2 regions of the Priestia sp. TSO9 genome follow, and region 2 is predicted to be linked to the other one. Evidence: riboswitches for the same ligand, from Rfam matches in the RefSeq annotation. Region 2 holds a riboswitch; the other holds the start of a gene.
The links. Region 2 has a riboswitch for glycine ahead of gcvT (glycine cleavage system aminomethyltransferase GcvT). Riboswitches for the same ligand answer to the same signal wherever they lie in the genome.
Positions count from the first base shown of each region.

Region 1: it holds a riboswitch for glycine, as region 2 does, so the genes downstream of both, LJC66_RS01805 (amino acid permease) here and gcvT (glycine cleavage system aminomethyltransferase GcvT) in region 2, are expected to answer to the same signal.

Region 1 is NZ_JAJEKD010000006.1:129,615-146,043, forward strand. It holds gene LJC66_RS01800 (FAD-binding oxidoreductase) at 75-1,424, shown strand; glycine riboswitch at 1,625-1,705, shown strand; gene LJC66_RS01805 (amino acid permease) at 1,864-3,204, shown strand; gene LJC66_RS01810 (PAS domain-containing sensor histidine kinase) at 3,549-5,690, shown strand; gene LJC66_RS01815 (YfhE family protein) at 6,115-6,231, opposite strand; gene LJC66_RS01820 (GNAT family N-acetyltransferase) at 6,333-6,893, opposite strand; gene LJC66_RS01825 (amidohydrolase) at 7,149-8,276, opposite strand; gene LJC66_RS01830 (TIGR01777 family oxidoreductase) at 8,337-9,239, opposite strand; gene recX (recombination regulator RecX) at 9,337-10,146, shown strand; gene LJC66_RS01840 (SDR family NAD(P)-dependent oxidoreductase) at 10,306-10,959, opposite strand; gene LJC66_RS01845 (YfhH family protein) at 11,042-11,356, shown strand; gene LJC66_RS01850 (small, acid-soluble spore protein K) at 11,440-11,595, opposite strand; gene LJC66_RS01855 (YfhJ family protein) at 11,731-12,000, shown strand; gene LJC66_RS01860 (metal-dependent hydrolase) at 12,064-13,044, opposite strand; gene mutY (A/G-specific adenine glycosylase) at 13,284-14,378, shown strand; gene LJC66_RS01870 (hypothetical protein) at 14,412-14,636, opposite strand; gene fabL (enoyl-[acyl-carrier-protein] reductase FabL) at 14,753-15,502, shown strand; gene LJC66_RS01880 (gamma-type small acid-soluble spore protein) at 15,600-15,893, shown strand; gene LJC66_RS01885 (YgaB family protein) at 16,083-16,343, shown strand.
Region 2 is NZ_JAJEKD010000015.1:1,460,793-1,477,221, forward strand. It holds gene LJC66_RS22735 (patatin-like phospholipase family protein) at 1-175, opposite strand, end outside; gene mntR (transcriptional regulator MntR) at 278-709, opposite strand; partial or broken gene LJC66_RS22745 (vitamin B12-dependent ribonucleotide reductase) at 994-2,772, opposite strand; gene LJC66_RS22750 (LAGLIDADG family homing endonuclease) at 2,836-3,711, opposite strand; partial or broken gene LJC66_RS22755 (ribonucleotide reductase N-terminal alpha domain-containing protein) at 3,930-4,718, opposite strand; gene LJC66_RS22760 (lipoate--protein ligase family protein) at 5,032-5,865, opposite strand; gene LJC66_RS22765 (rhodanese-like domain-containing protein) at 6,096-6,479, shown strand; gene gcvPB (aminomethyl-transferring glycine dehydrogenase subunit GcvPB) at 6,524-8,002, opposite strand; gene gcvPA (aminomethyl-transferring glycine dehydrogenase subunit GcvPA) at 7,995-9,341, opposite strand; gene gcvT (glycine cleavage system aminomethyltransferase GcvT) at 9,362-10,462, opposite strand; glycine riboswitch at 10,675-10,767, opposite strand; gene LJC66_RS22785 (DEAD/DEAH box helicase) at 10,948-12,621, shown strand; gene LJC66_RS22790 (YqhG family protein) at 12,608-13,432, shown strand; gene LJC66_RS22795 (YqzE family protein) at 13,457-13,642, opposite strand; gene comGG (competence type IV pilus minor pilin ComGG) at 13,686-14,060, opposite strand; gene comGF (competence type IV pilus minor pilin ComGF) at 14,050-14,487, opposite strand; gene LJC66_RS22810 (type II secretion system protein) at 14,484-14,822, opposite strand; gene comGD (competence type IV pilus minor pilin ComGD) at 14,806-15,288, opposite strand; gene comGC (competence type IV pilus major pilin ComGC) at 15,230-15,541, opposite strand; gene comGB (competence type IV pilus assembly protein ComGB) at 15,556-16,429, opposite strand, start outside.

The DNA of each region.
Region 1 (16,429 bases), on a different contig from region 2:
AAACCTTTAACCACATCAAGAATATTATAGTAATAAAACTACTGAAAAGTATGTACAGAGGTGGCAGAGGTCAAATGGACCCAATATTTTTAAAAGGGCTTACGGGAGAAGTGATAACGCCAAAAGACCCCATTTATGAGGAAGCTCGTCAGGAATGGAATCGCGCTATTGATAAATTTCCGCTTGTGATTGTGTACTGTGAAAAAAAGCAGGATGTTGTGAATGCGATCCGCTGGGCGCGCAAGCATCGTATTGAGATTCGCATTCGATCTGGCGGTCATCATTATGAAGGATATTCTACGGGTGACTGTGTATTAGTCATTGATATTAGTCGATTAAATGGGTTGAAATTAGACAAAAAACGGAACATTTTAAAGATGGAAGCAGGAGCGAAAAATACGGAAGTGTATGATTTCATCGGTTCGAACGGATATGTTTTTCCAGGAGGAACCTGTCCGACTGTTGGCGTGTCTGGCTTTACGCTCGGAGGAGGTTGGGGACTTTCGAGCAGACTTTACGGGTTAGGATGCGACAGCTTGATAGAGCTAGAGTTAGTCAATTATGAAGGAAAGCTCATTAAAGCAAATAAATCGTGTAACGCTGATCTTTTTTGGGCATGCCGCGGTGCCGGTGGCGGTAACTTTGGCGTTGTAGTAAGCATGACGTTTCAGCTTCCAAAGCCAACGAACAGCTCGGTGACGCTCGTTCGATTCTTTTATGTAGGTACTACGAGAGAAAAGCAGGCGCAAGTGATGAATATATGGCAAAACTGGCTTCCCGAACTGGACAAACGTATGACGCTAGTTGCAAGCTTTTATAATGCTGAAGGAGAAGGGGTAGGCATATTTGCAAACGGCTTTTTTTACGGCTCCCCAGAAAGAGCTCGTAAGGTTTTGCAGCCTTTTGCAGAAGTAGAAGGGTTTCGAGTCGAATTAGAGTCATTATCTTTTCTTGAAGCGGTAAAAAAAATAGAGGCAACCTATCCTCCGTCTGAAAAATTTAAGTCAACGGGAAGATTTGTGCAAAGAACATATTCACGTGGTGAGCTTGAAAATCTTACAGATCTCATACAGCGTCCAGCAGAAGGTTCCGTTTATGCGGCGATTTCTTTTTATGCACTAGGAGGAGAAATCCGCAGTGTTGGTAAAAGAGAGACAGCCTTTTTCTACAGAAATGCTAGATATATTATGGGGTTTCAGTCTGTATGGACAGACGATGCATATGCAAGAGTCAACAGAGAGTGGCTTTATAAGCGATTTCAAGATATTAAAAGTATAACGGTAGGTTCCTACGTGAACTTTCCTATCAGCAACCTTAGAAACTACGAGCGTGAGTATTTTGGAGACAACGCAGAGAGATTAGAGAAAGTGAATAAGAAGTACGATCCGTTTAATGTGTTCAGGTTTCCTCAGGGACTAAGATAGCGTGCGGAAAAGGATACTAAGTTGACAATTGAACCTGTGCAATCATCTTTTTTCAAAGAAGGTAAATAAATGAAAATAATCTTTCTTGTTGACAAAGCATTAAACTGGTATTAAAATAAACAACTATTCGACAGTCATTATCTTGATCGGAAAAATTTAATACGTAGAAAGCTATGATTGCTATGGATCACACTATAGCAGGAGCAGCTTCTGGAGAGATCGCGAGAGTTTCGCGACGCCGAAGGGTTCACAATCTCAGGCAAAAGGACAGAAGAGTACCGGATATTTATTTGGCGTGTTACTAATTGGTAACATGTATCTTAATATTTGTTATTCTTATGACCATGAGATTGGAGCGCATCCAATCTCTTTTTTTATTGGACTTTATTTGTAGTCCGCACGTTTGCATCAAAGGTTTTATTGTTAGGAGGAGTTAGAGTTGGAACAACGAGAATTAAAGAGGGATTTATCCAATCGTCATGTTCAGCTAATCGCGATTGGAGGAACCATTGGGACGGGCTTGTTTTTAGGTTCTGGTAAAGCCATACAGCTTGCGGGTCCCTCTATCATCTTTGCTTATTTAATTGTTGGTATTGCGCTTTTCTTTGTGATGAGAGCGTTAGGAGAACTACTGCTTTCTAAAGCAGGTTATCAATCACTAACAGATATTGCTGAAGAGTATCTTGGACCGTGGGCTTCATTTGTCACCGGATGGACGTACTGGTTTTGCTGGATCATGACAGCTATGGCTGATGTGATTGCAGTTGGCGTATATGTGAAATATTGGTTCAATATTCCTCAGTGGATTCCTGCACTTATTTGTGTAATCATTTTATTAGGGCTTAACTTATTAACCGTAAAATTATTTGGAGAATTAGAGTTTTGGTTTGCTTTAATAAAGGTTATTACGATTCTTGCGTTAATTATTATTGGCGTTATTTTGCTGGTAATGGGATTTAAAACAGACGCGGGATCCGTTACTGTTCAAAACCTTTGGAATCACGGAGGACTGTTTCCAAATGGAGTTTCAGGTTTCTTACTTTCATTCCAAATGGTTATATTCGCATACGTGGGGGTTGAGTTGGTAGGGGTATCGGCAGCAGAAACATCAAATCCCCAAAAAAATATTCCATCGGCCATTAATAAAATTCCGCTGCGAATCTTATTTTTCTATGTTGGAGCGCTTATCGTCCTCTTATTTATTAACCCGTGGATGGAATTAAATGCAGCAGAAAGCCCATTTGTTAAAACCTTTAGTTTAGTCGGAATTCCGCTTGCTGCTGGAATTATTAATTTTGTTGTATTAACTTCAGCCGCTTCTGCTTGTAATAGCGGGATGTTTTCAACAAGCCGTATCTTATATAATTTAAGTAAAAATGACCAAGGGCCATCCAAGTTTGCAAAACTGAATAAAAATCACGTACCAAGTAACGGATTATTTGTATCTACGCTGGTCATCTCAGCGGGAGCTCTTTTAAGCAAGCTTATACCAGACCAAGCTTTTGGCATCGTAACGACCATTAGCGCTATTTGTTTTATTTGGGTGTGGAGTATCATTCTTATTTGCCATCTAAGGTATAAAAAGACGCGTCCGCAGCTGCATGCAGCATCAGCATTCAAAGCACCGTTAACACCATTTATAAACTATGTTGTGTTAGCTTTGTTTGCGGTGATTCTTGTTATTATGCTGTTTTCTGACGCGACGCGCCCAGCCTTATTGTTGACGCCCGTTTGGTTTATTCTCTTATTTATTTTTTACTGGACTAGAAGGGGAAAATAAATGAATCTTTAAAGGCTAAAAAATCAGCAGGGAACAACCATAATTTTTTATAAAAAAATATAGTAAACTTCTGACCTCATCACTCCGTGATGAGGTCTTTTTAGTGGAGGATAAATAATTGATTTCTACTGCATGAATAAAATGCAGGAAGCAAAGTTTATAGAAGAAAACTAAAAAGTTGTTCTAACAGAAAACATAGGGAGAAAGCTCATAGTTTTCTGATAGGAATATAGAACAAATTGCTTTTCTTCTATGTCTAAAGATGGAATTCCGTCATTTATATGGAAAAGTCTTCATTTTGGAGTAAAATGAAGGTAGACTTCATTAGATTAAGGTGAACAAACATGAAATGGTTTAAATCTCATACGTTTTGGAAAATCTTCACGATTAACGTGCTTCTTATTTGTACCATATTAACGCTAATGTTTATTGTTTCAAGAGTGATGCTGCCTAATATTTCTCAAGATCAATATCGACAGGTAACTGATAAAACCGTCAAGAGAATGAAAGAGCAAATTAACGTCGTCATTAAAGATATTTGGAGCCTAGGCGACGAGGTACAGCAAGATCCTATTTTTTTATCGGATGATGAACAGGAAATAGACAAAGAATTGCAGAAAATAGTTAATATTTCACCGTATATCGATAGCGGAACCATTTTTAATGTAAAAGGGTATGTTGAGCATTATTACCCGAATGATTTAAAAAATATGAAACATGTGAACTTAAGTAAAAGAAAATATTTTCAAGAAGCGCTGCGAACCAAAAAAATATATTTAAGCGATGTCGTTTCAGCAGATACAAAGCACTACATTGTGGTGATGGCGATTCCTATTTTGGATGGGCAGCAAAGTGTAAAAAAAGTCGTAAATTTAGCGCTGCGAATTGAAGAAAATAAAAGTTTTCAATCCATCTTTCAAACGTTTGATATAGGAGAGAACGGCTATACATTTATTGTAGACCGCAATGGTAGAATTATTTCCCACCCAGAGAAACAGAGAATCGGTGAAAATGCCAAGAAAAATGAAATCGTTCAGAAAACGATGAATCATAAATCAGGATATCAGCGCGTTGTGAACACCGAAGGCAAGTATTTCTTTGCGTCTTTCGAATATATTCCTGTTTTGGATTGGGGAATTGTCGCTGAATTACCCGTTGAAGAAATTTACAGGCCCTATGAAATGTTTGAAAAAACGCTTTGGATCGTTTCAGGCGTTACGATTTTACTGCTTTCTTTTTTTACTGCGTTATATGCAAGGCAAATTGTGAATCCAATTCATAAACTATATGAATTGGCGGGACAAGTAGCGCGCGGGAATTTTCATCAAAAAATTCCGGAACGAGAAATTGAGCGGGGCGAAATCGGTATTTTATCTAAACAGTTTAATGAAATGATTAGCTATATACGCCATTCTAAAGCGAATTTACAGCAAAAAGAAAATCAGCTGCAGGAACAAAAAACGTTTTTAAGACAAGTTATTGACATTAATCCAAGCTATATTTATGCTATCAATCAAAAAAGGGAATTCATTCTCGTTAATGAATCTTTTGCGATGCTCTTAGGTGAAAAATCTGATGACTTAATTGGACAATCAATTGATAAATATCAGTTCAACCTTCAATCAGATCTTTTATATAAAGGGGCGTTTTCAAACTGTACCCAAAAAGGGATGGTATTAGAAGAACAGTTTAAAGATTCGAAAGGAAACCGGCGCTGGGTCGAAACAGCAAAACTTCCTATTATGAATGAAAAACAGGAAGTGATTCAAATGCTGTGCGTATCGACAGATATTACGGAGCGTAAAAGAGCAGAAGAGAAGCTTAGAACTTCTGAGAAGCTTGCCGTTGTAGGAGAACTTGCAGCTGGAGTTGCCCATGAGATCAAAAATCCTCTAACTTCTTTAAAAGGCTTTGTTCACTTATTAAAAGAACAAAATCCTAAAGATGCTTTGTATATAGATATCATGGAAACTGAATTAGAACGAATGAATGGAATCGTAGAAGAATTTTTGATGTTAGGAAAACCTCAGGTAATGAATGTTGAACCCTTGAATATGCAAGCGCTTGTTCAAGAAGTGTGCTCGCTTCTTGAACCTGAAGCAGTAGAAAAAAAGGTAGCTTTCATATTTGAAAGAGACGACCAGTTACCACAGGTATATGGAGATAAAAATCAGTTAAAACAAGTATTTATTAATATTATTAAAAACTCTATCGAAGCAATGCCTGAAGGAGGCGGTATTCATATTACGATTAAAGCAAAAGAAAACCACCTTTGGCTGCAGCTTGCTGATGAAGGGCAGGGTATTCCTCCTGAACGGTTAGCGAAGATAGGCGAGCCTTTTTATAGTACAAAAGAAAAAGGTACAGGTTTAGGACTGATGGTCAGCTATCGGATTATTAAAGCTCACCGTGCGCAGATGACATTTTCGAGTCGGTTAAATCAAGGAACAAGTGTGGATATATTGTTTCCAATCATAAAAAAGTAGGGGAAGCTCCCCTACTTTTTATTATTATACTTATAATATATCAAAAGCTTTCATGCTGCTAAAACAAACGAAAGTGCTAAAGAAGATATCCACAGGTTAACAAGAAGTTAACTGCTGAATTATATAGGATATTCACAACTTTATCCACACTATTCACATTTTTTCAGAAAATTTACATAAAAATTACCCGCTGTCATTTCAAGTTATGAAAGCGGTAATATACATATTCGATAAAGTTATGCACATTATCCACATAATTGTGGGTAAACTTTGTGGATATAGTAGAGTGTTAAAAAAACGTAAATCATACGCATAAAATCTTCGTGTTATTATTTTTACATAATATAAAAACGTCCTTCCGATACAAACTGTACAGAAAGGACGTTGGGATGATCAAGCGTTGGATAGAGATGTTTTGCCTCACTTATTTTTTCGTGTAGCCGCCTGCACGGTCTGCTTTTTTAAACTCGCGGCCGTAATAGATTTCTTGAGCGCTACTTAACGTATTTTTTGCGTTTTCTTTTCGTTTTTTTTCAGACATAAAAAACCCTCCAATTAACGTTTTTCGATCATGCTACTTATTTTTTCCAGAATCTCTCGTTTTTAATCATAAAAAAAACTCTCCGTTATACGGAGAGACTCTTACGCTTCTTTAAGCTGGTGATCTTCTTGAACGTCTTGTTCGTGACGCAAGTAGTATAATGTATACAAGTCTTTTGGAATTTCGTATAAATCATATACGTCTTCATGTTGATTAATTTCATCGTATAAAGCTTTATGTGTTTCATTTGCAAGTACTGCGTAAGGCAGTTTTTCTGCAGCCTTAATAGACCTGATATTGATTTTACGAATTCGCATAAAAATTCGTTCTATATTTAACTCAAAGAACAGTTCATTAAAGAACGCTTCTTTTGCAATTTGATTATATCCTTTTCCATGAAACGGTTTGCCAAGCCAAGTGCCTAAAAAACCAGCTTGGTCCTGTACATCAAATAAATTAATGGTGCCGATAGGGTTACCCCATTCGTCTAAAATCGTGCGAGAAATGATTTCTCCATGATCTTCTGCTTCCATCGTTTGTTTAGTCACAAATAAAAATTCTTCATAGGAATGGGCTTTATGACGAACAAAAGGGAAGACATCAGGATGTACCATGAGTTCGTATAGAGATTGACAGTCATTTAGGTCACGTTTTTTTAACATAACTTTTCCCTCCTGATCGAGGGTATATACAGACTCCAATCAAGTCCCCACCCTCGAAATTTTTTAATAATTAAAAAAATTTCGGGGTGGGAATCGAACCCACTAGAACCAGTTACCTGGTGGCGCACCATTTGCCTTCCCATTACAAGTCAACAAACATAAAAAGTCAACGTGTGATGTTTATGCTTTTGTGAAATTCACATGCTTCTAAACGTATCATACTAAAAAAAATTAAAAAAGAAAATAGGTAAAATGTTAATTTTTTTTAAATAATATTTTACCATCTATCATGGTGAAAATAGGCTTTGCAAGGTAGTGAAAGGGATGATGGCTCCATAGCACCAAATCAGCGTCTTTTCCTGCTTCGATACTGCCGATTCGATGATCAATACGGAGATTTCGAGCAGCAGTAATCGTGATGCCTTCTAATGCTTTTTGCTCTTCTAGGCCTTCACGTACGGCAATGGATGCACAAATATTTAAATACTGAATAGGCGTATAAGGATGGTCTGTTGTAATGGAAACTTCTACTCCTTCATTGCAAAGAGCTTGATAGGTTTTCCACGTTTTATTCTTAAGTTCAACCTTTGAGCGGCGTGTTAAAGTTGGACCTACGCTCACTTTTAAATTTCTTCCACCCAGCTCTTTAGCAATTAAATGGCCTTCTGTACAGTGCTCAATACGGACGTCTAAATTAAATTCATCTGCTAAGCGCAGAGCTGATAGAATATCATCGGCTCGGTGAGCATGAATTCGAACTGGAATTTCTCTATTCAGTGCTTGAGTGAGAGGTTTGATGCGTAAATCATCTTTGTTGTCACTGCTTTTTGCGTGATAAAAGGCTTCTCGCAGCATCCCCATAATACCCATTCGCGTAATCGATTCTTTATTGCCGTGGCTGTGAATTCGTTTTGGATTTTCTCCTAGCGCAATCTTAAGTCCAGCTGTCTCTTGAATTAACATTTGAGAAATGCTTGTTCCAGCTGTTTTAATAACGGACGTTGTACCTCCAATCACATTTGCACTTCCTGGCATAATGTGTACAGACGTAATACCCGCTTCAATGGCATCTTTAAACCCAGGATCTAAAGGATGTACGCTGTCAAAAGCTCGGATATGTGGAGTCATGGGTTCAATGGTTTCGTTAGCATCATTCCCGGCCCAGCCGGTTCCTTCATCATATAATCCTAGATGTGTATGAACATCAATAAATCCAGGGAATAAATAACGCTGTTTGCAGTCAATAACTTCTACTTGAAGAGGTGGCTGCAAGTTTGGCCCAATTAAAACAATTTTTCCATCTTGAATGAGCACATCACTATTATAAATAGGTTTTGACGTAATAGGATAGAGCGTTGCATTTTTCAAGAGAATGGTTTTCATAAAGTTACTCCTATCTATCGGCAGCTTAGTCACCTGTTTTAGGGAAATAACAGAAAATAACTAGAGTAAATCTCGCAATGCATCTTCTAATACAGTATATGTAAAAATGTAATTCTGTTGAATCAATTTTTCAGGTAAAACGCGCTGTCCTTTCAAAATAATCATACTCATTTCTCCCATCAGCAGCTGAAGGCCAAAGCTAGGTACGGGCATCCAGTGAGGGCGATTCAATACTTTTCCAATCGTCTTTCCAAACTCTTTCATTTGAACGGGATTGGGAGCAGTTACATTAACAGGTCCTTCTATTTGTTCGGTATGAATGCAATAATCAATAATTTTGACGACGTCTTGAAGATGCACCCAAGACATCCACTGCTCTCCCGAACCAACTGTCCCTCCTGCAAATAATTTATAAGGAAGGGCAGTAGAAGGGAGTGCCCCGCCATCTTTGCCTAATATAACGCCGAACCTTGTTAAAACAGTACGAATATTGAGTTCCATCGCTTTTAACGCTTCATTTTCCCATTTTTTTACCGTTTCAGCTAAAAAGTCTGTGCCGATGGATGGAGAAGCTTCTGTGAACGTTTCTGTAGTCGATGTCCCGTAATAACCAACCGCACTTGCATTTACATAAAGGGACGGTTTTTCGGGTAAGGCAGCCATAATACGAAGGATTTCTTGAGTAGAAGAAAGGCGACTTTCCACAATGGCTTTTTTGCGCTCGTCCGTCCAGCGGCCGCTGTTAAGTGAAACGCCAGCTAAATTGATAAAAACGTCTGCTCCTTCTACATGCTCTTCAGGTTGGCTGTTTTCTTGCATCCACTCTACATATTTAAGTTTCGGATCTCTTGCAGCTTTATCTGCATTGCGTGTTAAAATATATACATAATGTTTTTGTGTTAAAAAATGTTTTGTTAAAGCTTTACCTACGAATCCAGTTCCTCCAGCAATAACAATTTTCATACGAACTTCCTCCTTTGTTGAGATAAATAAAAATGTGTATGATACGTTTGGCGGTTCTTCAGCCATCAATTTAATAAGAAATATGAGGTGAAGGTGTATGCCTGTTGTCACAAAGATCACAACGCAAAAGAATAGCGGTGAACGTTATAATGTGTATTTAGATTACGGTAAAGGTGAAGAGTTTGGCTTTGGTGTTGACGAAAATGTCCTTATCAAATATGACTTGAAAAAAGGTCGTGAGCTTGATGAATTTGAATTAACGGAAATTCAGTACGCAGATGATGAGAAGAAAGCTTATAATTTAGCGATCACTTACTTATCTTATCGAATGCGCTCTGAAAAAGAGGTACATGATTATTTAAAGAAAAAAGAAATTAACTCTACTATTATTCAACAAGTTATTCAGAAATTAGTCAGCCAACGTTATTTAAATGATGAAGAGTTTGCCAAAGCATTTGTGTTAACTCAGATGAACACGACATCAAAAGGACCAAATGTGATTCAAAGAGAATTAAAAGAGAAGGGAATTTCTGATTCCATTATTACCCTTAGTTTATGTGAATACCCCGAAGAACAGCAAATTCAAACTGCTGTGAAGTTAATTGAAAAGTTAAAAGGAAAATATAAAAAATTATCTCAGGTAATGATGAAACAAAAAATGGAACAAGCATTGGCAGTGAAGGGCTATTCATTTTCTATTATTCAAGAAGCATTTCAGCGCACGAATACAGAAAAAGAAAGCGATGAGGCATGGGAAGCTCTGCAATACCAAGGAATGAAAGCGCATCGTCGTTTTTCAAAGTATGAAGGCTGGGAATATCAGCAAAAAATGAAGCAAGCTCTTTATAGAAAAGGATTCTCTATTGACCAAATTCAATCATTTCTAGATTCTATTGAAGAGGAATAAAGGCGGGACAAAAGTATGTTAGTTGAAGGGAAATCCGAACGATGAATCGAGATTCTTGATGGAGAATCCAACTCGTTCGGATTTTTTTATTGTGATGGCAAACGTAAACTTCATGTGTTTATCTTTAGATTAGATTGATGCAGTTATGTTTCACTCTTTTTAAAACAAAATATCTTCTGAGTCATTCTGCTGTTTATAAATAATCTCAGCAATTTCTGAAGCCGAGCGCAATCGGCTTTTATCTTTAATGTGGTTGTTGTGATCCCAAAAAGGGGTATTCATGCCTCCCATGTAAGCTGCAATCACATGAAGGCTGGTATCTTGGTATTCCACTTTTAAACTTTCTGTAAATCCCCTTACGCCAAATTTACTGGCCACATAGACGCTTTCATTAGCTTTCCCGCGAAGTCCTGCACTTGAAATGATATTCATAACTTTAGGCTCAGGTCTCGTCAAGAGATGAGGAATAAGCGCTTGTGTTAAAAAAATAGTTCCTTTTACATTTGTATCGATGACTTCATCGATGGCTTGTTTTGTATAATCGGTCAAAGGACCAAAATGTCCAATGCCTGCATTGTTGATAAGGATATCTACTGAATGCTGCATCAGCAGTTTTTCTACAGATTTTCCTACTTCTTCATACTTTGTAATATCTACAGACATCGTATATACGTTGTCTCCTAGCTCATGCTGCGCCTCTTTTAATTTATGGTGATTGCGTCCAGCTAGAATGACGTTGTAGTCTTTTGCGTAAAGTTTAGCGAGTTCTCTTCCAAGACCGGTCGCACCGCCCGTGATTAGCACTGTTTTCATTCCCAAAACTCCCTTTTCATAGTCTCCCTTTAGTTATACCTTTTGTTATAATAAAATGAAAGCAAACAAGGGGGAAAACAGCATGTCTGAAAAACGTTACAGTGATATGACGACGTATGAACTTCAACAAGAAATTGGGTCTCTTCAAGAAAAAGCACGAAAAGCTGAACAGCTTGGCATGGTCAATGAGTATGCAGTATTAGAAAGAAAAGTAACGATGGCTAGGTCATATTTATTGGATCCCGAAACGTTTAAAGCAGGGGAAGTATATGAAATTCAAGGAGATCCGGGTTCATATTTTAAAATTGATTATATGAACGGAGTTTTTGCGTGGGGATTTAGGCTTGGCTCACCGCAAAACGAAGAGGCACTGCCTATTTCTATGTTGAAAAAATAAAGGGATGAACAAGCAGCACGAAGTGTGGTGTGCTGCTTGTTTGATTTCTATATTTACTCTATTTTTAAATGTAAAGCACGCGGTTATTCTTCGCGCTCATTAGAAGCATGCATACGTTCTTGAGGATGCGTGTTAATAGTTCCATTTGCACGTTTTGAAGCGTACTCAGCTTTTGCTCGAGGTTCGCCTTCAAGCTTAGTATGATGTTGGTTTGTAAAATCTTTTGCTTTATTGCGCATCGATACCTCTCCTTTTACAACAGAAAGCGTTGCGGTTATGATATAGTACATGAGGGAGTGAATAACTCCGCATTTATAGTGTAAGTTAAAAGTGCAAACATACTCATAAAGAATTTTGGTAATCGAGGTGTTCTTATGAACGATATATTTGAAAGATTAACGAATCAGCTCTTAAATAAAAACAGTTCGCTCTCATATGCTCAAGCACGCACGTGGGTCGAGCTTTTCTGGGAAGATTTTGAGTCATCTTACGCAAAAGCCGGGTATGATTATAAAGGGAAAGAAGCGACGGAAAAGGTTGTTACGATGTATATTAACAGCTACGGAGACAAACTTCATGAAATCGCGGTTAAAAACCCTAAATATCAGCATTTATTGAATAACGATGACTATTTAAAACATTAAATAAAAACGAACCGTCTTGAGCAGACGGTTCGTTTTTGGGTTTCATATTTGTTCTTGTTATGATTAGTGCGGGAGATAATCAAGCTTTTTACGCAATTTTTTCTCACTGAAAATCCAACCTGTGTACGAACAAATGATATTTAAATCATAATCAAGCTGGACCACGGCTACAAATGGATAGTAGTCCTTGCTGCGGTAGCGTAAATCAATAAAGCGCACTTCAATGTGGTCGTTATATTCATCCAGTTCCCATCTATAAATAGGTGAAAATGAAAGAAAAGCAGATAAATTTTCATCTTTTTTCGCTACTTCAATTACGGCTGATTCGGGAATTGGAACTTTATCAAACGTATCATAAATAAAAATTTCTTCTCCGATTGCTCTTCCTACATGAAAATACTTTTCGGTCGTCACAGCTAAGTGCCAGTGAGTGAAACGCATTGTAGGAGAGATATTGAGCTTGATAACATCAGGAAACTGTTTTCGAAGCTTCTTGGCAATTTGGTGGCGCATATAAAAGCGCAGTCCATAGTAAAACGCCAATAACACATACAGCGTAATAAATGTTGGTCCTGGCTCTGCTCCAATAAACCAGATTAAAATCGCGAGTACGTGAGCTGAGAAAATCACGTAATCAAACGTGTTGATTACGCCAAGCGCAATCCATTTATTTGTGAAAGGCCGTAAAGCTTGCGTGCCATAAGCGTTAAAGATATCAACAAAAACGTGAATAATGACGCCTGCAAAGGTCCACATCCAGAGATGCAGCAAGTTAGCTCCTGGCAGCAGAAGCGAAAGAATGAGCACGATAAGCAAAGGCCATAAAATAACAGCCGGGATAGAATGTGTAATTCCACGGTGATTGCGGATATACTGTGCATTGTTTCGCAACTTTAAAACAGTATCTAAATCAGGTGCTAATGACCCGGCCATTACGCCAATCATTACAGCATCCATTGTGGCTGTATTCGCAGATACAGTGGGGTCTAATGTTGCAAGGCCGCCTAAAGCGATTCCCATTGCAATGTGTGTACCAGTATCCAGAGCGAACTCCTCCTTTGTAAAATGACAATCTTAGAGTATCCTAATTCAGCATGGAAGCTTAATTTAGGGCGAAAAATCTCGCTTTATTACTAACGCAGCAAATTAGCTGTTTTTATTCATTATTTGAACAATTCATTTTACTATTCATATTTGTAGTTGTTATAAGGTTATCATAAAGTTACTAAGATTCAAAAAGCAACACATTGTATATGTATAGTTAATACCTCGGAGGCTATGACGTGAAACAAAGTAAAGATATTGTACAAAATTTCGATATTCGAGCATTTCAAGATGACTTAATCTCTTGGTTTGAGGAGGAACAGCGCATTTTACCTTGGCGTCAAGATCAGGACCCTTATAAAGTGTGGGTATCTGAAATTATGCTTCAACAAACGAGAGTAGATACGGTCATTCCGTATTTTAATAATTTTATTAGCAAATTTCCCACTATCAAAGATTTAGCTTATGCGAATGAAGATGATGTGTTAAAAGCGTGGGAAGGATTAGGCTATTATTCCCGTGCCCGTAATTTACAAACCGCCGTTCGAGAAGTTCACGAACAATACGGGGGAGAAGTTCCAAATACGCCAGCAGAAATCTCTAAACTAAAAGGAGTAGGCCCTTATACAACAGGAGCCATTTTAAGTATTGCATACGGAGTGCCGCAGCCTGCTGTAGATGGAAATGTCATGCGTGTGCTATCGCGCATTTTATCTGTTTGGGATGATATTGCAAAACCGAAAACAAGAAAGCTGTTTGAAGATATTGTGCATGAAATTATTTCGAAAGATAATCCTTCCTATTTCAATCAGGGCATGATGGAACTTGGTGCCATTGTCTGTACACCAACTTCTCCTTCCTGTTTGTTATGTCCAGTTCGCGAACACTGCCGCGCGTTTGAAGAAGGAGTGCAGAATGAGCTTCCTGTTAAATCAAAGAAAAAAGCGCCGCGTGCTCTTCAGCTTGCTGCAGCGGTGATTAGAGACGAGGACGGAAATTATCTGATTCATAAACGTCCAAGCAAAGGACTTTTAGCTAACCTATGGGAATTTCCAAATATAGAAGTAGATCTTAGTATAGCGCCAGATCATCAGCAGCTTCAGGCATTTATTCAAAATGAGTACGGAGCCGATATTAAAATTCATGCGCCGTTTACCACAATTCAGCACGTATTTTCTCACATCGTCTGGAACATCACAGTATATGAAGCAGAGCTTGCAAGTGATATCAGTGCATTAAAAAATTTGAAAGTGGTTTCTGAAAAAGATTTAGAACAATATGCATTTCCTGTTTCCCATCAAAAAATCTTAAAAGAATATTTACTTGTTAAATAAAAGAAGCGTGGATAAACTCCGCGCTTCTTTTATTTAATCATATGATACATGCGTGCCGTGTGTGTAATCTGCTTCGTGGCGCTGTAACCCGCCCCGTGCTTCAATTTCTTTAATAATTTGCTGATGAATACTTTGTCCTTCAGCATTTAAATACGGCGTCATTTGCTGTAAAGAGTGATGGAAAAACGCAAGCTCGCTGTCTTTCCACTCGCTTTTAGAAATCATTGAAAGAGCCGTCATGTCTCTACCTACATACATTCTATTCACCTCGTTCATTTCATCAAGTTTTATCTATTTTCCCTATATTACTTGTTTCTTATGCGATAAAATCAGTACAATGTAAAGATAATACGATACATAAGGGAGATGACATCATGTCACAAAAGGTAGCACTAGTTACGGGAAGCAGCAGAGGTATTGGTAAAGAAATTGCCTTACGTCTGGCTAAAGAAGGATACGATATTGTATTAAACTATGCACGAAGCAAAAGTGCAGCGCAGGAAGTAGCAGAAGAAATCAAAGCATTAGGCAGAGAAGCATTAGTTGTTAAAGCAAACGTAGGAAAAGTAGAAAAAATTAAAGAAATGTTTGAGCAAATTGATGAAGTATTCGGTCGCTTAGACGTATTTGTAAGTAATGCAGCGTCAGGAGTCTTACGTCCTATTATGGAATTGGAAGAAACTCACTGGAACTGGACAATGGATATTAACAGCAAAGGATATTTATTCTGTGCACAAGAAGCGGCTAAACGTATGGAAAAAGTAGGCGGAGGAAAGATTGTTACCATCAGTTCGCTTGGTTCTATTCGCTATTTAGAAAATTATACAACAGTAGGCGTGTCAAAAGCTGCTGTAGAAGCGTTGACCCGCTATTTAGCAGTGGAGCTGGCTCCAAAGAATATTGTGGTAAATGCTGTATCTGGAGGAGCTGTTGATACAGAAGCATTAAAGCATTTCCCAAATCGCGATGAGCTTCTAGATGATGCACGCAAGCATACTCCAGCTGGTCGTATGGTGGAGCCAAAAGACATGGTGGATGCAGTTATGTTCTTAGTGTCCGATCAAGCAAATATGATTTGCGGTCAAACGCTTATTATTGACGGAGGGCGTTCACTTTTAATGTAAGGTAAATGTGTTTTGTGCTTGTGCCTTAAAATACTGAAAAAAGTTTGCATATCCTATTTACCTCCCGGGCATATTAATTTTCGTGGAGGTGATTACAATGGCAAAACAAACAAACAAAACAGCATCTGGTACAAGCACACAACACGTGAAACAACAAAATGCTCAGGCATCTAAAAACAACTTCGGTACTGAATTTGGTAGCGAAACAAATGTACAAGAAGTGAAACAACAAAATGCTCAAGCAGCGGCAAACAAAAGCCAAAATGCTCAAGCATCTAAAAACAACTTCGGTACTGAATTTGCTAGCGAAACAAGTGCTCAAGAAGTGAGACAACAAAACGCACAAGCTGAAGCAAAGAAAAACCAAAACTCTGGTAAATACCAAGGTTAATATCAAAAGCGAACTTAACGTCTTTCATACGGCGATGTTAAGTTCGCTTTTTCTTATATAAAAAGCAACAAAGTATGACAAAACTTCTTGAAACTTTACACAACTCGTCAAAGGAATCTGGATCACCTAAACAGAATGTTAACAGAAGTGCCGCGTGTATGGTTAAAGCAAATAGAGAGGAGCTATCGTATGAAAAAATTTGATCAGCTAGTGACTCAACAATTGGAGACCATGGATCAACTTCTGTTTTTGCAGTCTGAGATTGAGCGCTGTCAGGAAATCGAAGGTGAACTAATAAAACTTCATGAAGAAGCAAAACTTCATTCTGTGCAAGATGAAATTAGTGAAATGAAGCTAAAATTAAAAGAGATTCAATTGACGTTTGAAGCACAAACCGAAGACATTATTCGTACATATAAAAGTGAAGGGGCTTGCTCTACACTTGCTTAATGAACATTGATGTGTCACTTCCTCTCTTTTTTAAGGCTGCCAAGCAAAGGAAAAGTAGGGGGAGTGGCTTTTTTGAACTCAAGAAG
Region 2 (16,429 bases):
TTTCAACAATTTCTTCACTTGTATAACCGGCTGCTACAAATGCACAAATAATGGAACCCGCACTCGTTCCGGCTAACCGCCGAAAGATCAAGCCTTTTTCTTCTAGAGCTTGTAACGCACCAATCAGTGCAAGCCCTTTAATACCGCCACCTGAAAACACTCCGTCGACGTACACAGCCTCTCCTCCAAACTACCCACTCTACATTTGTAGTCAACTCAGCAACAAGTTATGATAAAAAGAAAAAAAGCAGTGACGCTATTGGCCGCTGCTTTTTTCTTATAATTTTTGCTCTTCTTCATTTCGTTTTTGTACATTGCGAAGATCTTGAATACGGTTATGATTTTCTTCAAAGTATTGAACTAAATCTCCAATACGATCAATGGAATTCCAGCTTAAATGATGTTCAATTCCTTCTACGTCATCATAAATATTTTTCTCATCTACGCCAATGATGCGCAGCAGCTGCTCTAAAAGCTCGTGGCGATAAACAAGACGTTTTCCAATCTTTTGCCCCTTAGATGTTAAAACAAGGCCTCGGTATTTTTCATAAATTAAGTACTCATCTTTGTCTAGCTTTTGAACCATCTTCGTTACAGATGAGGGGTGAACCGCCAATGCATCAGCAATATCAGACACTCGAGCGTATCCTTTATCTTCAATTAGCATATATATTTGTTCAATATAATCTTCCATACTCGGTGTAGGCATGAAATCTCCCCCAATTAATATTATGTATTGCTAATAATAAGTCATAAATGTCTGTTTCTTATAGTGATATCGTGTTCATGTTTGATAATCTATGTGAAAAAAACGTGTAAATAAAGCGATGTCATAAGATAAAACGGGATAAAAGACATTCAATTAAAATCATACTACAATGCTTATTCAAATACAAGAACCGTTCGATCCCGCTTCTTATTTATGCCCCATTTTTATACATAATAAAAGCTGACTCGTTTGAGTCAGCTTTTACTAGTCAATCGTGTTCAAAATTAAAGGCCGCATTTCAGCTGTGCACCACAGTTTGTACATGTGTTGCATCCGCCCATTTCTTCTACCGTTCCTTGACGACAAACCGGACAAGTATTACCTACTTCAGAACCGATTGTTACATCAGTTGAACGAATTTCATTAATTGTATCAACTAACACAACGTGCGGTTTCGTTTCTTCTTTTGGCGCTTCAATTTCTTCATCAAACGTATTTTCTTCTGCTTTTAGCGTTAAGACTTGTGCATCACGGCTGCCGTCTACGTACACCGTACCGCCTTTTGCTCCGCCTTTATACAGACGCTCGTACACTTTTTGAACTTGCTCTACTGTGTAACCACGAGGAGCGTTTACTGTTTTACTAATTGAACTGTCAATCCAGCGCTGAATCACACATTGCACGTCCGCGTGAGCTTGTGGTGCAAGTTCCATAGCTGAAATGAACCATTCAGGAAGGTTGTTTGGATCTGCATCTGGATGCTGATCTAAATACTCTTGAACGATATCAGCTTTTACTTCAATAAATTTACCTAAACGGCCGCTTCGGAAGTATGAGAATGAGAAATAAGGTTCAAGACCCGTTGATACTCCAACCATTGTTCCAGTACTGCCTGTTGGCGCTACTGTTAATAAATGAGAGTTTCGGATACCGTTCTCTTTAATGTTTTCACGAATATCTTCAGGCATTTTTTTCATGAAGCCTGTATTTGTAAATGCTTCACGTAAAGAAGCCGTTTCAGCATCTGTTTCCCCCACTAAGAACGGGAAGCTTCCTTTTTCTTTTCCAAGCTCTACAGACGCGCGGTAAGCTGTCGTTGCAATTGTTTCAAACACTTTATCTACTAACTCATTGCCTTTGTCAGAGCCGTACTCTGTCTCACAATAAATAAGAAGATCGTGAAGACCCATTACACCAAGGCCAACGCGGCGTTCGCCAAGCGCTTGTTTTTGGTTTTCTTCTAAGAAATAAGGAGTTGCATCAATAACGTTATCTTGCATTCTAACGCCTGTTTCAACCGTTTGACGTAACTTTTCAAAGTTAACAGTTTTCGTTTCTTTATCTGCCATTTGCGCTAAGTTAACAGCAGCTAAGTTGCAGACAGAGAATGGTGCAAGTGGTTGTTCACCACATGGATTTGTTGCAACAACGTGCTGACCATATGCTTGAGCATTTGTCATGTCATTAGCATTGTCGAAGAAGAAAATGCCTGGTTCAGCTGAGTACGTTGCACAAATATTAATTAAGTTCCATAGCTCTTTTGCACGGATAGTACGATACGTACGAACTTTGTTTCCTTGTTTTGCCCATTCGCGCACATCGCCTACTTCGTGCCAGTTCTCATTGTAATTAGCCATTTCTTCTTTTGAATAGCTTTCTACGTCTGGGAAGCGAAGTTCGTATTCTCCGTCGTTTTCAACAGCATCCATGAAATCTTTTGTTAAGCATACAGAGATGTTTGCTCCTGTTAAAAACTCTGAGTTATGAACGCTGTACGTTCCGCCTGTTTGCAGCTTTTCTTCTGCATCTTTAATGATTTTTTCACTGAACCCACCAAGACCAGGAATTTGTTTATAGTTAATGATTCCTTGGTACATCGCTTCTTCAGACTCTGTTAGCGGCGTGAACTTCAATTTATCTTGTGCATGCTTTTTAATCATTTCGTCATTTGTGTTTTCAATTAAGAAACGTAAAATGCGAGGGTTTTGCATTTTAGAAATAATAAACTCTACAATGTCAGGATGCCAGTCGGCAAGCATGATCATTTGGGCCCCCAATTTGTTACTCTTCGTTAAGAAGGGTACGGTCATTTCTGCCGTACTCTTACACTTTCATGTAAGATCAGACTATATCATCAAAGAAGAAAATTTCTCATATTTTCGATTCAGTTTAATGGTTCCATGTTTGTATAGTTCTTTTCCAAGTAGTTTAATTTCTTTGATACTGCTAAGGTATAAGTCACAACAGCCCTGTTTTTGTGTAATACAGTTAACATTTACTGCAAATCCCTTTGACTTAAGAAATACTAGGATTTCTTTTAACATCTTAGAGTTTCCTGTGAAGCCTATTCTCGCTTTTTGATAGCCATTTCTTTCATAAACTCTGATATGACCATCTGCATCAAAGAATCCTCTTAAGTATGCCCATTGTAATTCCTCATTTTCAAAATCGATCCACTTTTCAAAGCCTGTTTTTCGAGGGCCGACTCCTAGCATTATTAAGTCATTACACATTTTAGTTGAATTGATGGTTAATGAATATTTATTCTGTTCGTTGCTAGCATTTCTTTTTCTGAATTTGATAGCATCCTCTATATTCAATTCTTCACTGATATCCTGTAGTAATTGTTTATCTTGCTCCGCTAGAACTAGGACCAACCTTTTCGACCTCTTTCTGTCGAAAACTGTTCCATCTCCAGTGATGTAACCTACTACATAAGCTTGATTAGGCGTGAGTATACTTTCAAAATAATCTTCATTATATCTATAGATTTTATTTTTTAATTTCCCTGCTTCGCCTGGTGTTCTAGCTTCAAAAAAGTGAAGTTCATCATTCCATCTTTTAATTGTATTTCGTGCTATACCTAACATTTTTGATATATCTACTTGGCTATAACCTTGATCATGTAACTTGATAACTGATTTTATGATTTCTTCTTTGTCTCGTGCCCCATAGCGACGTTGCCGTTTGCTATGGTTTACTCCTTCCTTTGCTTCCATCATAACACCTACTTTATTCACTAAAGTTTTATTACATTAGAACTTTTAGGAAGTTTCAATAGTCGTTGAACCTTTATCTTCGTTTCCAAAGACACTTGGCTGCTGATTGCCCAATCTTTCCTCTTTTCTAACCATCACGCTCATCGTTGCCGATCACGTTGTGGTGAAGAAAGCTCTAAGGGTGTTCCAGCAATTCACGAGATTACGTCGCCGGTTTGTTAACGACGCGACCCACCTTGCTCAACAAGATGCGTCAGTTTAGCAATATCATCTAACCATGAAACCGAACCAGATGATTTGCCGTTTACACCGCGAGCCAGCGTGTTGCGCGGGCGAAGAGTTGAACCATTCGTTCCAACACCGCCTCCACGGCTCATGATTTCCATTACTTGTTTGCGGTGTTCTGAAATACCTTCACGTGAATCTTTTACATAAGGCATTACATAACAGTTGAAGTACGTTACGTCCGTATCAGCACCTGCACCGTAAAGAACGCGGCCAGCTGGTACAAAGTTTAGCTGAACAAGCTCTTGATAGAACTTTTCAAACCACTCTTTGCGCTTTTCTTCTGTTTTTTCCACGGAAGCTAAGCCTGTTGCATTACGTTTTGCAATTTGCTCATAGAAGACTTCTAGAGGTTTTTCAATGACATCTAAAGAACGAGTAATTAATCCGTTTTCTGCTTCTTCAGGCGATAAAGCTCCTCTAAACTCATCTTCTACCTTGACAACAGCGGTTTTTTGCTCAAAATTAATGCTTTCCACATAGCCAAGTCCTCGTGCTGGAAATTTTGGATCTTCCTTTACGGTTAGAACAACAAAATCTCCTTCTGATAACGTTAATTTTTCCGTATCTTTAAACGCATAGCGGTCTAACATTACCAATCTTGAAACACCTTTATGAGTCAACTTCATATCCGGTGTAATCGGATGTACTTGCGGAAAGCGTTCAATATCTGAATTAAGCTTTTCAACATTCATATTCACTTTTTGATTTAACAAAACAGTCATTCTCACAACTCCTTACCTATCGAACATCTATTAAATTTATTAACTCTATTTCCTTTTAAAGGAAATAGAGTTTTTCAATCAACTATCAATAACTTACCACACGGCTTGGACGAATTCAATATATAGTATTTGACACTTATCCAAACATCTACATATAGAAGGGTGTCAAGTGAAATATTTTTTTTTTCGTAAAAAAAGTGTTTGACTTTTCTTCTCTATGCATTCTGTTAGCCAAGCATTGTTTCTAAAAATCCCAATAAAAAGTGCAACTTATAAGAAGTTGCACTTTTATCTATTTCCCATCGGCATCCGTTTAGCGCTTAAAGTTCCATTCATCCGATCCGTACTTTGTGCGCGCTAGTTCTTCTACATATGCTTCCTCTTCTTCAGACAGTGTATACGGTTCTAAATCAATATCAAGAGCAGAAGCAAATCCTTTATAAAACGCTTCTTTTGCTTCTTCAATAGAGATTTTGCGGCCCGCAATTGCATTGATGGCTACCGCTTTAGAACGAAATGCGCGCTGCATTCTTTCTTTCACGCGATCATTTGGATAATTAAACACGCTGAATAATTTATCTTCATCAATCTCTAACAGAATAGAGCCGTGCTGTAGAATAACTCCTTTTTGTCTAGTTTGGGCACTTCCAGCAATCTTGCGGCCCTCTACAACTAGTTCATACCAAGAAGGAGCATCAAAGCACACGGACGAACGAGGGTTTTTTAAGCTATTTTTTTCTTCTTCTGAACGAGGAATAGCAAAATAAGCCTCGAGTCCTAACGAACGAAATCCTTCCAGTAAACCTTCAGAGATTACGCGATATGCCTCTGTAACTGTCTTAGGCATGTTAGGATACTCTTCAGATACAATGACGCTGTAAGTAAGCTCTTCATCGTGAAGCACGCCCCTGCCGCCCGTTGGACGTCTTACAAAGCCTAGTCCTAATTCTTTTACTTTATCAAAGTTAATTTCTTTTTCAGCTTTTTGAAAATAACCGATTGACAGCGTTGGAGGGTTCCATCCATAAAAACGAATCGTAGGTGGAATTTCTCCTTTACTATGCCATTCTAATAACGCTTCATCTAACGCCATATTGTAATAAGGCGAACGGTTGTTGGAATCAATAAATCTCCACTTTGCTTTCATCTACCTCATCCTCAGCTATATGTAATATAAAAAATAAATCCGTTTTTTAGTCTACCAAAAGATTGAGCTAAGGAAAAGCAAAGAGCAACATAAAACTGCGAATTCAAATGTGGTAGTTTTTTCATTTTCGGGAAGAAATCCGCTAGATTCAAGGCGAAATCGCTTTACTTCTAATTTCATTCACTTATATAATAAGAGTATGGATTTTGTCGAAGAAAGGAAGAATCAGCATGTCAGCAATTACAGCAGTACTCATTTTACTTGGAGTAATCATCATATACTCTGTCGTTATGTTCTTTGTCCAACGTCGCATTATGAAAACGTTAACTGAAGAAGAATTCCGCAGCGGCTACCGCAAGGCACAGCTAGTTGATATTCGTGAACCGAATGAATTCGAAAACGGACATATTTTAGGCGCACGAAATATTCCTCTTTCACAGTTCCGTATGCGCATTAAAGAATTTCGTCCAGATCAGCCTGTATACATCTATTGTCAAAGCGGAATGCGCACAGGACGCGCAGCACAAATGCTTCGTCGCCACGGTGTTCAAGAAATCTATGATTTAAAAGGCGGCTTCAAAATGTGGAACGGTAAAGTGAAAAAGAAAAAATAATGGTATGTATATAGAAAAACCTCGCCTTTGGGCGAGGTTTTTTGTTAGACGTTTTGAACAGCCTGTTCTTTCTGATAGCGAAGAACTGGCTTTCTCGCTGCGAGCGTTTCGTCAAGGCGCTTCACAACCGTTGTATGGGGAGCTTCCTGTACAACTTCAGGCGTTTCTTCTGCTTCTTTTGCAATTTGAATCATCGCATCGATAAACGCATCTAGCGTTTCTTTCGACTCCGTTTCCGTTGGTTCGATCATCATGCACTCTTCTACGATAAGCGGGAAGTAGATAGTCGGCGGATGATAGCCAAAATCAAGCAGTCGTTTCGCGATATCCAATGTGCGTACGCCAAGCTTTTTCTGACGTTTTCCTGATAAAACAAATTCGTGCTTACAGTGACGGTCAAACGGCAGCTCATAGTGCTCTGCTAAACGACGCATCATATAGTTGGCATTTAACACGGCATTTTCCGTTACGGCTTTTAAGCCGTCTGGACCCATTGAACGAATGTACGTATAAGCGCGAACGTTGATGCCGAAGTTTCCGTAAAACGGCTTTACGCGTCCAATTGACTGAGGACGGTTATAGTCAAAGTGATAGCCTTGTTCTGTTTTCACAAGCACTGGTTTAGGCAAATAAGGAATTAAATCTGCTTTTACCCCTACCGGACCAGAACCAGGACCGCCTCCTCCATGAGGGCCTGTAAACGTTTTATGAAGGTTTAAATGAACCACGTCAAACCCCATATCTCCAGGACGGGCTTTACTTAATACTGCGTTTAAATTTGCACCGTCATAATAAAGCTTTCCACCTGCTGCGTGAACAATTTCAGCCATTTCTAAAATATCTTCTTCAAATAACCCCAGCGTATTTGGATTTGTTAACATTAAAGCGGCTGTATCTTCTCCTACTACGCGGCGTAAATCCTCTAAGTCCACTAAACCATGTTCGTTTGATTTTACCGTTACCGTTTCAAATCCCGCAACTGTTGCCGAAGCCGGGTTCGTTCCGTGAGCTGAGTCTGGAACAATGACTTTTGTTCGCTGCGCCTCACCATTTGCTTCGTGATAGGCACGAATCATCATAAGCCCGGTCCACTCGCCGTGAGCACCTGCTGCTGGCTGAAGCGTTACTTCATCCATTCCTGTGATTTCCGTTAAATGCTCTTGTAAATCATATAAAAGTTCGAGAGCACCTTGAACCGTTTGCTCATCTTGAAGCGGATGGATGTGCGCAAAACCAGCAATGCGTGCTGCTTGTTCGTTCACTTTTGGATTATATTTCATCGTACATGAACCAAGCGGATAAAATCCTGAATCCACTCCGTGATTTCGTTTTGAAAGCGCGGTGTAATGACGCATAATATCGAGTTCTGATACTTCAGGAAGCTCAGGCGCTTCGGTACGCACATACGCTTTTCCAAGCAGTTCTTCAGCATTAACTTTTGGCACGTCTAACTCAGGCAATGAATAGCCGATTCGTCCTTCTTTACTGCTTTCAAAAATAAGTGATTGATTTTGATTAAGCATGAAGATCCCCCAATTCATTTACAAGTTGGTCAATTTCCTCTTTTGTACGGAGCTCTGTAAAAGCAAGCAGCATGTGATTTTCAAGCTCTTGGTTATCACGGCTAAGATCATAACCGCCAATTATTTTTGAAGCTAATAACTGACTGTTTGCTTCTGTTACCGAAACAGGAAGCTTCACGACTAATTCATTAAAAAACGGTCCTTCAAATGCCACATTTACCCCTTTTGCCTTTAACGCTTCATATGCATAATGCGCTTTTGATAAATTTTGCAGTGCCATTTCTTTTACACCTTGCTTGCCTAAAGCTGTCATGGCAACTGATGCCGCTAAAGCATTTAACGCTTGATTTGAACAAATGTTAGAAGTCGCTTTATCGCGGCGTATATGCTGTTCACGTGCTTGAAGGGTTAAAACAAACCCTCGCTTACCGTTTTCATCTACCGTTTGCCCTACTAATCGTCCTGGGATTTTTCGCATAAGCTTAGACGTAGTTGCAAAGTATCCGCAGTGCGGGCCTCCAAATTGACTTGGAATACCAAATGGCTGTGCATCTCCAATGACAATATCAGCTCCGAATTCTCCAGGAGGCGTAAGTAAACCTAATGATAAAGGATTGCTTGAAACCACAAACATGCATTTTTCTTGATGAGTAATTTCTTCAATTTCTTTTAACGGCTCGATTTGTCCGTAGAAATTTGGATACTGGACAATAACAGCTGCCACGTCACTCCCCATCTCTTTTTCTAATGCAATCATATCTGTTACTCCGTCTGCTGCAGGGATTTCTACCACTTCAATGTACTGACCCTTCGCATACGTTTTTAAAACATCTTTTGACTCAGGGTGAACAGCCGCAGAGACAAGTACTTTTTTCTTTTTTGTTTGACCGGCACTGAGCATAGCGGCTTCTGCTAAAGCAGTTCCTCCGTCATACATAGAAGAATTAGCCACGTCCATCCCCGTTAACTCACAAATCATTGTTTGAAATTCAAAGATGGCCTGAAGTTCTCCTTGAGAAATTTCTGGTTGATACGGAGTATAGGCCGTATAAAATTCCGAACGAGAAATAACATGATCAACAATAACCGGCATGTAATGATCGTAAACTCCTGCTCCTAGAAAAGAAGCATAGTCTTTTAAATGAGCATTTTTAGCAGTCATACTATTTAATTCTTTTAACAGCTGAGGCTCTGAGGCCGCTTTTTTAATATTGTATTCTCCTTGAAAACGAACGCGCTGCGGAATATCTGAAAATAGATCATCAACAGATGAAACGCCAATTGCTGCTAACATTTGCTGCTGATCTTGTTCTGTCATTGGTAAATAGCGATGTAACATGTTAAATTCCTCCCCAAAGCTTACTTTGAACGTTTATAAAAAGGTGTTGAAACCACTTTTGCTTTTAAGCGTTTCTTCCGAACCTGCACTTCCACTTCTTGACCAAGCTCTGTATACTCTGCTGACAATAGTGCTAGACCGATGTTTTTCTTTAATGTCGGTGACTGTGTACCTGTTGTCACAAATCCAATTTGTTCTTCATCTGCAAATACTTCGTAACCGTGTCGTGGTATACCTTTATCAATCATTTCAATTCCTACCAGCTTACGAGGTGCCCCGCTTTCACGCTGTTCTTTTAACACTTCTTTTCCAATAAAGCTGTCTTTGTTCGTTTTTACTGCAAATCCAATTCGAGCTTCAATCGGCGTAATATCTTTTGAAAGCTCTTGGCCATATAAAGCCAAAGTAGCTTCAAAACGAAGCGTATCGCGAGCTCCTAATCCGCAAGGCAACACACCTTCATCACTGCCTGCTTCTAAAATAGCCGTCCACAAGTGAGCGGCGTCAGTTGAAGAACAATAAATTTCAAAGCCATCTTCCCCGGTGTACCCAGTACGTGAAACGAGAGCTTTTACATTCGCTACTTCTACATCATCAGCAAATGTAAATGGCTTTAACAAAGCTAAATTTTCGTTCGTTAACGTTTGTAAAACTTTTTCTGCTAAAGGACCTTGTAAAGCTAGCTGCGCAGTTTCATCAGATTGATTAACGAGCGTTACATCTCCTTGTTTGTGAGACACCAGCCACTCATAGTCTTTTTGAATATTAGCAGCGTTTACGACTAGCAAATACTCTTGATCTGCTTTTTTATAAATCAGCAAATCATCTACCGTGCCTCCGTCTTCATAACACATAGCCGTATACTGCGCTTTTCCATCGACGAGGGTAGAAACGTCATTTGTCATCGTGTGCTGAAGAAAAGCTAAGCTATCAGCTCCTGTTACAAGAATTTCTCCCATATGAGAGACATCAAAAAGACCTGCCTTTGTACGTACAGCTTCATGCTCTTCTTTAATAGAAGAAAATTGAACGGGAAGAGCCCATCCGCCAAAATCAATTGTTTTGGCACCATATTTTTGATAGGTATCATAAAGCGGCGTTTTGTGTAATTCTGTTGTCATATTTATGTCCTCCTCTTTTTCACGTGAAACTTTTCATAACGGGGAGTTTTCAAATAGTGTGGGGATCACTATGTATCCAAACAAAAAAGGACAGAAACCCCCCTACTGTATTTAGTAGGAAGTCTCTGTCCTTTTCACCTGAAAGTTTACCTATAAACGAATAGGTTTGCCTCGTGGGTGGTCTATAAACGCATAGACACTCTCCAGAGCTGCGTCAAACAAGAGTCTTTTTGCCTGAGAGATTCACAATCTTATTGCTTGCTCCTTCGGCGCTACATTCAAGTAGTCTCTCCCCGTGTCGTCATTCGCTTCTATAAAGTTGGTAAAGTTGGGCATACTACTGAAAGATGTATCTATCTTTATTCACACAATCATTTGTAAAGTGCTAATCTATTTTCTTTTTCAAATTTTCTAAATATATTTTTATCCTACCTGATTCTTATCATTTGTTCAATAAAAATTTTTTACAAAGGAGCATTTTTATCATGAAAGTGAAATTAAACATCGATGAAACATGGGAAGCAGCCTTCTCAACTAAATTGGAGCAAGACGGCCCTTGGTCTGTATGGGATTTGTATAAACTTGCCTATGAAATAGAAGACCAAACGCTTATCTCAGAATTTGAAGGACTGCAAAGCCCAAAACATCTAGCTGATTTAACGCCGCTTCCTCATCAGCTCGAAGTAGCCAAACAAGTAGTTGAAACAATGAATGGGAAAGCCATTTTAGCAGATGAAGTAGGACTGGGAAAAACGATTGAAGCAGGGTTAATTTTGAAGGAATATATGATTCGCGGACTTGTTAAAAAAGTTCTCATTTTAGTTCCAGCTTCGCTTGTTTCACAGTGGGCTATGGAATTGAATCAAAAATTTTATATTCCCGCAGTTCCTCAAAGAAAATCATATGTGTGGGATCAGTGCGACATCGTTGTATCTTCAATTGATACAGCAAAACGTTCTCCTCATCGAGAAATTGTGCTTGAACAAGACTACGATCTCATCATCATTGATGAAGCTCATAAACTTAAAAACAACAAAACAAAAAACTATGAATTTGTGCAAAGTCTAAAAAAGAAATTTTGTCTGTTGCTAACCGCAACACCGATTCAAAATCGAATTGAAGAAATTTTTAACTTAGTCTCTCTTTTAAAGCCTGGCCATCTCGGCAATAAAGACTATTTCGAAGAATTATTTTCCGCTAAAAAACGCTCTTTGCAAAACGATGAACACTTAAAAGAGCTTGTTAACAAAGTTATGATTCGAAATCGCCGCCACGATACGGGTATCGAATGGACGAAGCGAATTGTTCAAACCATTCCTGTTGAATTCTCGCCAAAAGAACGGGAGCTGTACGATGCGATTACATCTTTTAAAGGAAACGGATTCCACCCTTCAAGCGCTTTTTCAATTTTAACTCTGCAGCGAGAGGCCTGCAGCAGCCGTGAAGCAGTGTATATGACATTAAAAAACATGCTGGAACGTCAGGAAGATCAAAACAGCGCATTAACGGAACATATGATTACGCCGTTAATGGAACTACTTCAGCAAGTGCCTCAAAATGCAAAAGCAGAAAAAGTGCTAGAGCTAGTTCAGAAAATTGATGATAAAGTCATTATTTTTACTGAGTACAGAGCAACTCAACTGTATTTACAGTGGTATTTAAAACAGCATGGAATTACCTCTGTACCTTTTAGAGGCGGATTTAAGCGAGGTAAAAAAGACTGGATGAAGCAGCTTTTTGAAAGCCACGCGCAAGTATTTATTGCCACTGAAGCAGGCGGAGAAGGAATCAACCTTCAGTTTTGTCATCATATCATTAACTATGATCTACCGTGGAATCCAATGCGTCTAGAACAGCGAATTGGAAGGGTCCATCGTTTAGGTCAAAAACATGATGTTCACATTTACAATTTAGCCATTCAACATACGGTCGAAGAACATATTTTAAAATTACTGTACGAAAAAATAAACCTTTTTGAACGAGTTGTTGGAGAGCTAGATGATATTTTAACAAAGCTTGATTTAAAAAATATCGAAGAGCATATTCAGGATATCTTATTTCATTCACGGAGTGAAGGAGAAATAAAAATCAAGATGGAGAACTTGACGTCTATTATTCAATACGAAGACAGCGAGGAGGATCAGCATGCAGCAAACTGATATTCATCAATTTTTAAAGCGTTATTTTCTAGCTAATAATTGTTCTATTGTCACAGAAACACCGTCTTACCTGACGGTTCAATTAACGATTGAACTCGATAAAGAATTGATGAATCGTCCATTTTATTGGCACTATATCGAAAAGACGGGAGGAGAAGCAACTCCTGCTTCGCTCACTTTCATTACAGACCCAGCATTTGAAGACGATTCCGTTCAAGGAGAACGAATTCATTTTGGTTCACCTAGACTGCACCAAATTTTCGCTTCTACTCAAAAACTAGGCGGGTTTATTCACTTGTATGAACAAGTTGCATCAGCTCAGCCAACAAATCAGCCTTTACACCCTTGGCTTGCATTAAATATTAAAGTCTCGTACAAATGTGATCGTAAAAAAGATGAGCTCTTGTCGCTTGGCATTAATTTAATAAATGGACAAATTATTGAATCATTTCATGAATTAATCGTTAATCAAAATCTGTCATCTAAAATCTCAGACTATTGCTTTACTCTCTCACCTTTTATTAAACCTAAAAGTGCCATCGCACGACTCACATCATATGTGACTGACTATGTTAAAACTCAGCCAACTGAATGGGCTGAAAAAGCGCAAGAAAGATGGTATGAAGACTTAGCGCTTCTTGATCATTTTTACGAAACAGCAGAAGAGCTGCCAGAAATATATATGACCGAAAAAACAGCGCTTCAAGAACTGTACGAGCCGACTATCTTGTTTAAGTTTATAAACGGTGGCTTATTTTACATATCGCCTGAAACGATGTCTCGTCAATTTAATAAAACACAAGCCGGTTAAAAAAAAGATGAGCATATGATATGCTCATCTTTCTTTTTTCTTTCGATACCACAGCATAAACGACAGCGGAATCATTCCAAACCATCTGTTTGCAAAAGGTGCTCGCTCTTCTTTTTTTTGAATCTTTTTCGTTTTCCTCTCTTCTTTTGGCTGATCCATATATTGTACAAATTGCTGAGTCATATATTTCACATAATCATTCGTTTTCATATAATCATCTCCTCAGCACTATTATATCCGGAGAGAAAGAGACTTAATCCGTCCATTTCACAATGTGCTGATCCTTTTTTTGAATATATGCCGTTTCCGTCAATGCTCTTCCTTGCAATGTTTGACACTTTATTTTCAGAATAATCATCTGTTCATCTTCACTTACTACTTCGTATGAAACCATACCAGTTTCTAATACTAAAGATGCAGATGGAGATTTATTATGTTCTCTTATTTCCTTTTTCACATGTACAACTGCGTTTTCTAAAAGATGCTGCAGACGATTTTTCTGCTCTACTTCTTGATAAAATGAACTTTTCGTCACAAAATAAGTGGTTTGCTGAGCTACTAACAGAAGAAAAAGAGCACAAAATGCCAAAACAACCGGAAGAATAAATCCTTGCTCATTATGTTTCATGAGCAAGCATCAAAAACGTCGTAATGGTTTCTTCTCTAACTTTGTTAACACCGTCTGTTGAACGAATCAACAGCCTTTCTTTTTGCTGTTCATACATAATATTCTTAATGTGCTGCAGCACAACTTCATGACCGCTTTCATCCACTCGTCTTCTTATCTTGTCTTCGTAGCGTTCATAAGTGATGACCTGATTATTTTCCATTTTCAACGTAAGCGTAGTCTCATGAATTCCCACTTCTTTTGCTTCTCGATATTCCATAGCAAGTTGATTCACAAAAATTTCCCACTCCATTTCATTCATACTAAAATCCGGATTATATGTTTGCTTCGCTAGCGGAATGATAATGGGGAAAAATGAAACAATGATCAAAAAAAGAGTAAAACTGACTAACATCTCTACAAGCGTAAAGCCTTTTTCCCTTTTCACTTCAACATCACATCACACTTCTTTTTCATTTTCTCAGCAGAATCTTTCCATTCTACACAAAGCTTTTGAGCACTTTCTCCGTTCCACTTCAGATAAAACGCAACGTTTTCTTTTACGATTTTTTCTCGCCGTTTATATCCTGCTTCATATTTATATTTCAATAGCTCTTCGTGCAAGATAGCGTCAGCTTGATACGAAACATATTGCTTCTTTTCCGCTTCCTTCATCTGAACATACAAAGGAATAATTGTACCGGTTAGGAGTAAAAGCATGCTAAATGAAACAAGCATTTCTAACAAGGTGTAGCCCTGCTGACCCTTACATCTTGTCCACATAAAAACGCCCTCTGCCTATTTGAAAAGTAACTTTATATTTAAATTTTTGATTGCTGATAAAAATGGTCTTCGCTTGAGAAATATTGCCGTTTTTGTTGTATTGTATCGTGGAATTGCCGCTTCCAAACGTGATTTGAATGGTGGAGTCATAGGCGCGCTTATAAAGAACGGCACGAGAATCAGAAACAATATATTCTGTTCCCTTCGGTGCGAAGTTAATTTTAATTGGGGATTCTCGGTTCATGGCTGTCTGCTGCACATAAAACGTGTCGCTTTGCAGCTGTCGCAAAAATAATGTGATTTTGTAATATTCCACAAGCGGCCGAATGGCTACAATAATGGAAAACATCATCACTTGCACAATAAATAAAACCATCAGCATCTCAATGAGGGTAAATCCTTTTTGCTTAAGAAGAACCACTAGCTGTAACCTTTCCGGTACCGTCAATTTGAATAGCTTGACCATTTGGACACACGGTGCCTTCTTTTAAGTAGCCTCCTGCTTCAAGCTCTTCTAGACTTGGTTTTTCGCCATTTTCAAGTTCGTATACTTGTACCTCAGCCTCTACGGTTTTGACAAGAGCTGAGCAGCCTTTGTTGTTAATAACCGTATTATGCTTTAATACATTTGGAATCATAATGAGCAAAAGCACGGTAATAACGAGCATAACAATGAGCATTTCAATAAGGGTAAATCCTTTATCACCTTTTAGAATCATATTCTTTCACCTTTCTACAAGCTCGACATCACTTCTAACATCGGAAGCATAACGGACATATACATAAGCAGAATGACGATTCCGATGAATAAGAATGTAAGCGGCTGTACATATTTTAAAATACGAAAAATAAATTGTTCCATTCTTTCCATCATAAATAGACTGTAATCATACAGTTCTTGAGAAAGCTCACCGTTCTGCTGGCCATGCACAATAACGTGAGCCAAGTCTTTTTCATAATGAGATTTACCTGAAATGATCTGATCTAATCGCATTCCTGAGGAAAGTTGATCTGTAAAAGCAAAAGCTTCCACTTGAAAAAACGGATGATGCTCTTGCTTTTGAAAAAGAGCAAAGCATTCATAAATAGATAAACCACCATTTAGTAAATTGCTCATATGAACAGAAAAAAAGTACGAGTTAAATAGCCGTGTGAACGTTCGGATAACGGGAACTCTCATAAAGAGCTGCATTTGAACTACTGGAGGCAATTTTTTAATGTAAATCACATAAAACAAATACAGGATAATTGGCATACTGATGACTGCAGGTAACACAAAAGGAAAGAATGACATCGCCTGCATAAATAAGAGGATAAACGAAGACTGCTTGTTTCCAAAGGATAAGTACAGAGCTTCAAACTGTGGAAGTAAAACCGTACTTAAAACAAATAAAATGGAAAGAATAAACAGCAGTAGCAATACGGGATATTGAACAAGCTTTTGAAATTTTTTACGATGCCTTACTTTTTCTTCAATCATTGAGCTGCTTTCTTTTAAAGCAAACTGAAGATTTCCATGCTGTTCCGCAAAATATAAATAGCTTAAAATATCACGGTGAAACTGAAGTTTAACAAAAGCATCGTGCAAAGATTCTCCACGTTTTAAC